DNA from 2 places in the Phyllobacterium sp. K27 genome. Region 2 is predicted to be linked to the other one. Evidence: riboswitches for the same ligand, from Rfam matches in the RefSeq annotation. Region 2 holds a riboswitch; the other holds the start of a gene.

The links. A riboswitch is a leader RNA that binds a small molecule or an ion and turns the genes downstream of it on or off. The one in region 2 is predicted to bind cobalamin.
Region 1: it holds a riboswitch for cobalamin, as region 2 does, so the genes downstream of both, ACYJL1_RS08690 (CbtB domain-containing protein) here and ACYJL1_RS03990 (hypothetical protein) in region 2, are expected to answer to the same signal.

Annotation. Positions count from the first base shown of each region.
Region 1 is NZ_CM139240.1:1,794,388-1,799,084, reverse strand. It holds gene cobN (cobaltochelatase subunit CobN) at 1-422, opposite strand, end outside; gene cobW (cobalamin biosynthesis protein CobW) at 434-1,486, opposite strand; gene cobU (bifunctional adenosylcobinamide kinase/adenosylcobinamide-phosphate guanylyltransferase) at 1,491-2,009, opposite strand; gene ACYJL1_RS08695 (CbtA family protein) at 2,015-2,743, opposite strand; gene ACYJL1_RS08690 (CbtB domain-containing protein) at 2,868-3,047, opposite strand; cobalamin riboswitch at 3,097-3,330, opposite strand; gene ACYJL1_RS08685 (cobyric acid synthase) at 3,391-4,697, opposite strand, start outside.
Region 2 is NZ_CM139240.1:814,785-819,481, forward strand. It holds gene ACYJL1_RS03975 (ABC transporter ATP-binding protein) at 1-469, shown strand, start outside; gene ACYJL1_RS03980 (GlsB/YeaQ/YmgE family stress response membrane protein) at 487-744, opposite strand; gene ACYJL1_RS03985 (glutamine synthetase beta-grasp domain-containing protein) at 1,080-2,117, shown strand; cobalamin riboswitch at 2,265-2,487, shown strand; gene ACYJL1_RS03990 (hypothetical protein) at 2,591-2,854, shown strand; gene cobF (precorrin-6A synthase (deacetylating)) at 2,863-3,624, shown strand; gene ACYJL1_RS04000 (GAF domain-containing protein) at 3,762-4,697, shown strand, end outside.

The DNA of each region.
Region 1 (4,697 bases), 980 kb from region 2:
AGGTAATGCCAGAGAGCATCGCGGTCCTGACGCGCGACTGTGCAAAACCGGTCCAGCCCCGGGTCCGGCTTGTCATCACCGGGAAGAACCGCCAACTGTACCTTATGATTTACCGCGCAAGCGTGGAGTGCTTCCAGCCCATAGGGCCAATAGCTCTCTCCGCCGATAATTCTGACGATAATTAGCTTGGCGTGTTGCGCTGTCCGCTCGATATAGGCATCGACAGACATAGGATGGGCGAGTGCCATCATATTCGCCAAGCGCAATGACAAGCCGCTTCCAGTTTGCCGTTGAGCCACGCCAAGACTTGCAAGTTCTGTATCGGCAGCAGAAAGAAACAACACATCCCCAGGCATCTGGCCTAGATCAATTGCCTCGGTGCCTTCAGCGATCGTACCTTTTTGGGCAAGCAGGAGATGCATTCAATTTCCGATCAGGCAGCAGCGGCATTAACAGCTGATGCAATGGCTACGGAATCAATGTCGTGCAGACCAATAACAACAAGCTTTGTCTGGCGCTCTTCGCCCGGATGCCAGCTGCGATCGAAATAATGCTCAATGCGTGAGCCGACCGCTTGAACGACCAGACGCATCGGCTTTCCGGGTACATCTACGAAGCCCTTAAGCCGCAGCACATTATGATCAACAATGACATGCTTCAACTTCTCAACAAATGATTTGGGTTCAGCAATCGGGCCCAGACCAACGACAAAACTCTCAAACTCGTCATGATCGTGATCTTCGCCTGCCTCATGGTCCATCTCATGATGCGACTTACGATTGGCAATATCCTCCTCGGTGCCAATGCCAAGACCGAGCAAAAGTTCGTTGCTAAGCTTGCCAAAGCTCGCTGAAACCATATTAAGCGAACGAGATGAGCGGCTTTGCACATCGCTCTTAACACCAGCAAGCTGTGCATCGTCGATAAGATCGGTTTTATTCAAAACAATGAGATCCGCGGCGCGAATCTGATCCTCGAACAGTTCTTCCAGTGGGCTTTCATGGTCAAGCGATTCATCCTGCTCACGCTGAGCATCTACCTTGTCATGATCATCGGCAAAACGGCCCTCCGACACGGCAGCCGCATCAATAACGGTGACAACACCATCAACGGTCACCTGTGTCTTGATCTCCGGCCAGTTGAAAGCAGCAACGAGTGGCTGTGGAAGAGCAAGGCCGGACGTCTCAATGACAATATGATCAAAGCGCTCAGGCCGATCCAGAAGCTTGGTCATGGTAGGGATGAAATCATCCGCCACGGTGCAACAGATGCAACCATTATTGAGCTCGATCATATCTTCATCACGGCACGCTTCGATACCGCAGCCTTTGAGCAAATTCCCGTCAACGCCAAGATCACCAAACTCATTGATGATGAGCGCAATACGCTTGCCATTGGCATTCTCGAGTAAATTACGGATCATCGTGGTCTTGCCCGAACCGAGGAAGCCTGTGATCACCGTTGCTGGAATCTTGTGACCCTGCATATTATTATCCCTTCATTTTGAGCGGCAATCCTGCCGCCACGAAATAAACATTCGACGCGATATTTGCCACGGCTTGATGCAACCGGCCTGCGTGATCGCGAAACTCACGCGCCATGCGGTTTTCCGGCACTATTCCGAGCCCGACCTCGTTGGAAACCAGTATTATGGCTCCCGGGAGTTGGCTTAACGTGTTTGCAAGGCGCTTCACTTCTGTGTCGATGTCGCGGTCAGCCATCATCAGATTGGTCAACCACAATGTAAGACAATCAACCAGAATTGCCTTATCGCCACCGGCTAGGCTTTCCAGCTTATCGGTAAGATCAATCGGCTCTTCAACCGTGGTCCACCGGGACCCGCGCCGCGCTTTATGATGTCCGATCCGTTCAGACATTTCATCATCCCAAGCTCTGCCAGTTGCCAGATAAATGGCATCCAACCCGGATGCCTCGACCAAGCCTTCAGCAAACGAAGATTTGCCGGAACGCGCGCCTCCGAGAATAAAGGTGACTTGGCGTTCCAGCATATGCATCAGGCGGGCTCAAGCTCCGACGAAGCATAGTTCTGGATTGCCCAGCCGAGTGCAGTCCCAAGCACGACCCAGAAAAAGAGATTGGTCGCAAGTGTTGAGACGGCAAATTCAGAAGCGAGCGTCGGAGGCACAGCCGATGTCAGATCCTCTGCTTCAGGTGCGCCATAAATATGGGGAGCGACGATCAATAGAACACCAAGAGTTTTCGCCCATATCTGCTCACGAAGGACAATCAGATAGACACCGCCTGCCGTCAGAACCACGGTTATCAGCCACCAAGCCTGTCGTGTAGCCAAATCGGCTGCAGGCATGGCGGGCAATTCAGGTGCAAGGCTGAATGCCGGTGCGAAATTGAAGATGAAGAATCCTGCGAGACCCCAATAAATTCCGTTCTGTAACGTAATACGGCGGCCAAGGAAAAGTGCGGCTGCACCGGTGATCAGCGCAAAACCTGCTCCGGCCACCAGATTGATCAACAGCGTGTTACCGAAGCGCCCGAACGGCAGCTCAGGTCCGGCCTCTTCCCCATGGTCGTGCGGAGCGACCGCGGCAGGCGCGGCGTCAGTTGTAGCCGCCGGGGCATCATGGGAGTGACCTTCACCACTCGCACTTTCATATTCTTCCGCGTGTAAAATGAGCGGTACATTTTTTACATACATGGCCGGCGTCAAAACAATTCCGGCAAAAAGTCCGGCTAAGATCGTAGCCAGCAGATATTTGACCAACATGGAATTTACTCCCAATTCCAAAAGCGAGGCACCGGGCACCTGAAAAGGTCCCGGACCAAACAAACCATCATTGTTTCAATGCTTAAGAGTCGACGGCTGAATCAGTGTTTCAGCTATCAAAGACTTAATGGCAAGGAAATCCATATGAATGGCGGGAGTCGTGCGCTGTATCATGCAGCGTTTCAGAATGTGAAAGACCGACGCCATAAATAATGAACACACCAAGCAGCAAAGATACAACCGCTGTGGTCAGACGCGATGCGAGCGGGAGAGAAATTGTATTCGAAGTACGAACAGCCGCCATAACAACCTCCGTGCAGGGCCAGAAGGGACAATCCCCCTCGGTTTTGGGCACTATTACCCTATGACTGGCAGGTCTCCTGGCTCGCGGGTCGCAAGATAAATGCCGCCTTCCCGGTTTCCCAGTGACTGCTGTCCGCTTTCGCATTCAGCATGGCATCTAACCTAACCGCTCTACAGTCGCGGGGTCGGCTGCGGTGGGATCGCCCTAATGGGTACGACCGTCGCATTCCCTTTTGATCCCTTGGCCTTTGGCCAATGCGGGAACCAATCATCTTTCGAACGTTATTCACCAAGCTGTCTAAAAGTCAAACGAATCTGCGACACCTTCACCGCTGCTAACGTCATCAGGCGGGTTTAAGAGCAAACAGTGCTTCAATATCCAGAACGGACTCCAATTGTGCAGCAATAGAGTCGAGTGCAGAATCCACCCCAGCATGATAATCTAGAGTGCCAGCGGATATCCCCATAGACTTTAAGAATGCCGCCCGAAATGCATCTGCACTGAAAAGACCATGCATATAGGTGCCGAACACTTTGCCATCCGCGGATATTGCGCCGTCCGCCACGCCATCAATATTCACGGCTGGACGGATGCAATCGGGGCCAGTCGTTCGACCGAGATGAATTTCATAGCCTTTCAAGGGCAAATCAAACTGCAATGAATGGGCCTGGACATTGCGTACGGTCTTTTCCGGCTCCATAACGGTATCGATATCGAGATAACCAAGTCCTTTGATTTCGGTGGTACTTCCTTCAATCCCTTGAGGGTCCGATACCGTTTTACCAAGCATCTGGAAGCCGCCGCAAATGCCAATAATATGACCACCTCTGCGCCTGTGCAGGTCGAGATCCTGGTCCCAACCATTTTCACGGAACTGCTGAAGGTCGCCAATCGTCGATTTGGAACCCGGAATAATGACCAAACCGGCATCTGCGGGTAGCCGCTCACCACTTCGAACCATGACCACCTCAACCTGTGGTTCGGCTATAAGTGGATCAAGATCGTCAAAGTTAGCAATGCGATCAAGCACGGGAACGGCAATCTTTAATGCGCGCTCACCGCCTTTGACGAGGCGTTCCAGTACGACCGAATCTTCGGCTGGCAGACGGGAAGCATCTTTCAACCATGGAACAACCCCGAAGGACGGCCAGCCCGTAAATTGCGTAATGGATTTCAAACCATCATCGAAAAGCGAAATGTCGCCTCGAAACTTGTTGATAAGATAACCGGCGATCATATTGCGATCTTCCGGTGAAAGAATTGCATGCGTTCCCACAATCGATGCGATCACCCCGCCCCGATCAATATCGCCCACAAGCACAACCGGCACGTTGGCTTTGATGGCAAAGCCCATATTGGCGATGTCTCCGGGCCTCAGATTGATTTCCGCGGGTGATCCGGCCCCTTCAATGATCACAATGTCAGCGCCGGCGCGAACAATATCCCATGATTCCATCACCGCATCCAGCAATCTGGCCTTGTACTGCTGATAATCCCTGCCCTTTGCCTGCCCCCAGATTCTACCCTGAACAATGATCTGACTGCCAGTTTCTGACTGAGGTTTCAGTAACACCGGGTTCATGTGAACAGAAGACGGCACGCCACAAGCCAGCGCTTGCAACCACTGTGCCCGCCCGATCTCGCCACCAT
Region 2 (4,697 bases):
CGGTGTCGGTGCAAAGGAAAAAGCCGAAATCGTTGCGTCTTATATCGACAAGGTTGGGCTGAAAGGGTTTGAGAACCATTGGCCGAAGCAATTATCCGGCGGTATGCAGCAGCGCACAGCCATTGCCCGTGCCCTGGCCAATGATCCGAAGATATTGCTTTTGGATGAACCTTTCGGAGCACTGGATAACCAGACGCGCGGGCTTATGCAGGAGCTGTTGCTCAGCATTTGGGAGCGGGAACAGAAGACGGTGATCTTCGTCACGCATGATATTGAGGAAGCGATTTTTCTGGCGTCACGTGTGGTCACGATGTCAGCGCGACCGGGCCGTATCAAGTCGATAACCCCGGTCCCACTGGGACATCCGCGCCATTATACGGTAAAAGCCGCACCGGAATTTGCCCAGATGCGGCTTCAATTAACCGAAGAAATCCGCAGCGAAGCAATACTCGCCGCTGTCGAGCATTAGAGCGTTTCAGGGCTATTCTAAGTAGCTCGCCTGAACATGCGTGCAATGGCGATCAGAATACAGGCTCCGATAAAGCCCGCAATGAGATAACCCAGCCAGCCTGTAAGCCCGACGCCGACCAAGGAAAGGATTGCGTTGGCGACGATTGCGCCGACGATCCCGAGGACGATGTTCATGATGAGACCCATATTGCTCTTCATGAACATTTCTGCAAGCCAGCCCGCAACACCACCGATAATGATTGCTGCGATCCACCCGATTCCGGCATTTTCCATAATACTCTCCATTTCGTTTATTCCAGTTGAGTGAACCCGGAAGCGGGCTATTGGTTCCAACCGCGCCAGATATTTGCACTTCGTCTGCCCATAATTTTCGCTCCTGCCTAAAAATGCATCAGAAGCGGCGGCGGTCAGCCGAGATGCTGGATCGTGCAAATGGGGCTTCAACGTTGAAAAGCACTTTCAAAATACCCCGGTTAATATGTTTCTAAAATAATTGCAGTCCGCTCATGCAAATTGGCACGCTGTTTGCATTGTTAATCCTATCTGCGAACGGTGCCTTCGGGTGCAGGTCGCAACCGGATTTGCACAAACAATATGAGAGAAACGGAATGGCAAAATATAAACTCGAATATATCTGGCTCGACGGTTATTCCCCTGCGAATCTTCGTGGCAAGACGCTGATCAAGGAATTTGATGCATTTCCGACGCTGGAACAATTGCCGCTTTGGGGCTTTGATGGAAGCTCGACAATGCAGGCAGAGGGGAAAAGCTCCGATTGCGTGTTGAAGCCAGTTTCCGTCTATCTCGATAGCGAGCGCAAGAATGGCGTCCTCGTCATGTGTGAAGTCATGATGCCCGATGGCAAGACACCGCATCCTTCCAACACCCGCGCAACTATTCTCGATGATGAAGGCGCCTGGTTCGGCTTCGAGCAGGAATATTTCTTCTACAAGAACGGCCGTCCGCTCGGCTTCCCTGAAACTGGTTTTCCTGCTCCGCAGGGCCCATATTATACAGGCGTCGGCTACAGCAATGTTGGCGATATTGCCCGCAAGATCGTCGAAGAACATCTCGATATCTGCCTGAATGCCGGCATCAACCATGAAGGCATCAATGCCGAAGTGGCCAAGGGCCAGTGGGAATTCCAGGTTTTTGGCAAGGGCTCCAAGAAGGCCGCCGATGAAGTCTGGATTGCGCGTTACCTCCTGCAGCGCCTGACAGAAAAATACGGCATCGATATCGAATATCATTGCAAGCCGCTCGGCGATACTGATTGGAACGGTTCGGGCATGCATGCCAACTTCTCCACCACCTATATGCGTGAAGTCGGCGGCAAGGATTACTTCGAAAAGGTCATGGCTGCATTTGAGCAAAATTGCGCTGCTCACATCGCTGTCTATGGACCGGACAACCACATGCGCCTCACCGGCAAGCATGAAACCCAGTCAATCCATCAGTTCAGCTATGGCATTGCTGATCGCGGTGCATCGATCCGTGTTCCGCACAGCTTTGTAAACAATGGCTACCGCGGCTATCTGGAAGATCGTCGTCCGAATTCGCAGGGCGATCCATACCAGATCGCTTCGCAAATCCTGCGGACAATTTCTGAAGTGCCGGAAGATGCGGAAGAAGTTCTGGCCGCTTGATCTGGTTTGAATGATTTGAAATGGCGCAGGCATCAGCTTGCGCCATTTTCTATTTGGCGGTGCAGATCGTGGTCTATCCGATCGGTTGGCCCGTCTATTTCCCCGGTTAATTTTGGTCTGCCTGTTGACCTCGATAGGTGTGCTGCGCTCTTATGAGAACGTTCCGGTTCTCCCGTGCCGCAAGGCCGGGAGCTAAGAGGGAAGCCGGTGAAATGATTTTCACCAATGCCGGCGCTGCCCCCGCAACTGTAAACAGCGAGTTGCTGTCGCCTGAACCTGTTCAGGCAAAAGGTCACTGGGATTTCCCGGGAAGGCCAGACAGCAATACTGACCTGTGAGCCAGGAGACCTGCCGAAACATGATGAACGTCCACGGGCGGGGTGTCCCGGTGTGTCGCTTGCAATGGTTTGCCGCAGGCTGACTATCTGCAATCTTCGCCCTTGCCCCTTGCCCCCTAACAATCGGGGTTAAGCATGTCACTCGGCGCCAACACAAATCAATGCAGCAATCCGCAAGCCGTCAATGCGTCAAGCGCACCGGAAGACGTGTTTCTTGCGTGGTTGCTTTCCCGGCCTCGCGGCGCAGATCTTATCGCCGCTGCGTCGAACGAAATCATCAGGCTTGAAGCCTGTGCCGGCAAACATGCGGGCGCGAAACGTCTCCACGCGCTGTTCTGTGGCTTGATCGAAGAAATGCAGGGATTGCAGCCTTCGCAAGTTTCGCGTGTGTCCCAGTGAAGCGCAAAGTGCTGATCATCGGAATTGGCGCTGGCAATCCTGACTATGTGACCATACAGGCCGTCAATGCGCTCAATCAGGTGGATGTGTTCTTCATTCCCGATAAGGGAGCCGAGAAAGAGCAGCTATCCCGCATTCGCCGGGAAATCTGCGAGCGGTTCATTACCGATCCTGATTATCGGATGGTGGATTTTGAAACACCGATACGTCAGAAACCTTCCTCCACATACCGTGCGAGCGTGACAGATTGGCATGACAAGGTGGAGGCGACCTATGAGCATCTGCTGATGGAGGAGCTTGGCGATGATGAATGCGGTGCTTTCCTCGTCTGGGGCGATCCATCGCTTTATGACAGCACGATCCGCATTCTCGACCGGCTGAACGCCAAGGGAAGCTTTGAGCTGGACTATGATGTCATTCCAGGAATTACCAGCATTCAGGCGCTGACGGCGAGACATAAGATCGTGCTCAATCGCATCGGCGAGTCGATCACGATTACCACCGGGCGCAAGCTTGCGGAGGGTTTTCCGAACAATTCGGAAAGCGTGATCGTGATGCTCGACGGCGAGGGCGCCTTCAAAGCCGTCGAAGAGGATGTCGATATTTATTGGGGTGCCTACATAGGCACTGAGGACGAGATACTCATGTCCGGCAAGCTGCGCGAAGTGGTTGACGATATTGAGCGGCTGCGGAATGTGGCACGCGCGCAAAAAGGCTGGATCATGGATACGTATTTGCTGAAGAAGCCATATGACGAGGTTGAAGAATAGCCGCAATTATAACCCGAAGCGGTTGCCTCATGCCTTCAAAGCGCATTGGCATGACAGGCCCGGCAACCCACTCCAATAGGTGACTTGACGTAGACGGGAACAGGCGTCACCCTGTGCATGGACTTCGGGAGGAGACCATGAGAACGCAGCATGATGGCTTGCATGCCGAATATATTGAATCTGCCGTGACAGGTGATGCTGCCGCGCAGTCAGCGGTCGTTGCATCCTGGGGGCGGTCGATGCGCCTTTACGGCTTGAAGCCTGATGAGGGCACGCCGCCCAACATGCTCACAGATCAGGAGTTGCGCGAAGCGCGTGAACAGCTGGGATCGCTCATAGAAACCGCAGAAACCACGCTTGACCGGCTTTACTCAGCCGTTGGTGGTGCGGGATGTTGCGTGCTGCTGGCGGACAAGAATGGCGTTCCAGTTGATCGCCGGGGCTATGAAGGTGATGACGCTACCTTTTGCAAGGCGGGGCTTTGGACTGGCGCAGTTTGGAGCGAGGAGTGCGAGGGTACCAATGGCATCGGTACGGCGCTCGCTGAGCAACGTGCCCTGACTATCCATCGCGATCAGCATTTCCGCAGTCGCAATACAGCGCTTTCCTGTACCGTAGCTCCGATTTTCGATCATCGTGGTCGGTTAATGGCAGCGATTGACGTGTCGTCGGCACGCTCTGATCTGACAGAAGGTTTCGTTAAACTTATTGCCATGGCTGTGATGGACGCCGCCCGGCGCGTGGAGGCGGAAAATTTCAGACTGGCCTTTCCCAAAGCTCGTATCGTTGTGGCGCAGGGCGGTGATCGTGGCCATGAGCGGGCCTTGAATGCATTGATTGCAGTCGACGAAGACGATCTTGTGGTCGGCGCATCGCGTTCGGCCCGCGCACTTCTCGGGCTTACGGATGAAAGTCTGAGCAATCCGCTACCGGCGGCAAATCTGCTGGGCCAGGACACCGATGCGGAAAGAGGGTTTGCTGCTGCCGAACGCAGCGTAATACAGCGGGTCCTGCGCAAAGCGGATGGCAATATTTCCATTGCCGCGAACATGATGGGCATGAGCAGGGCAACG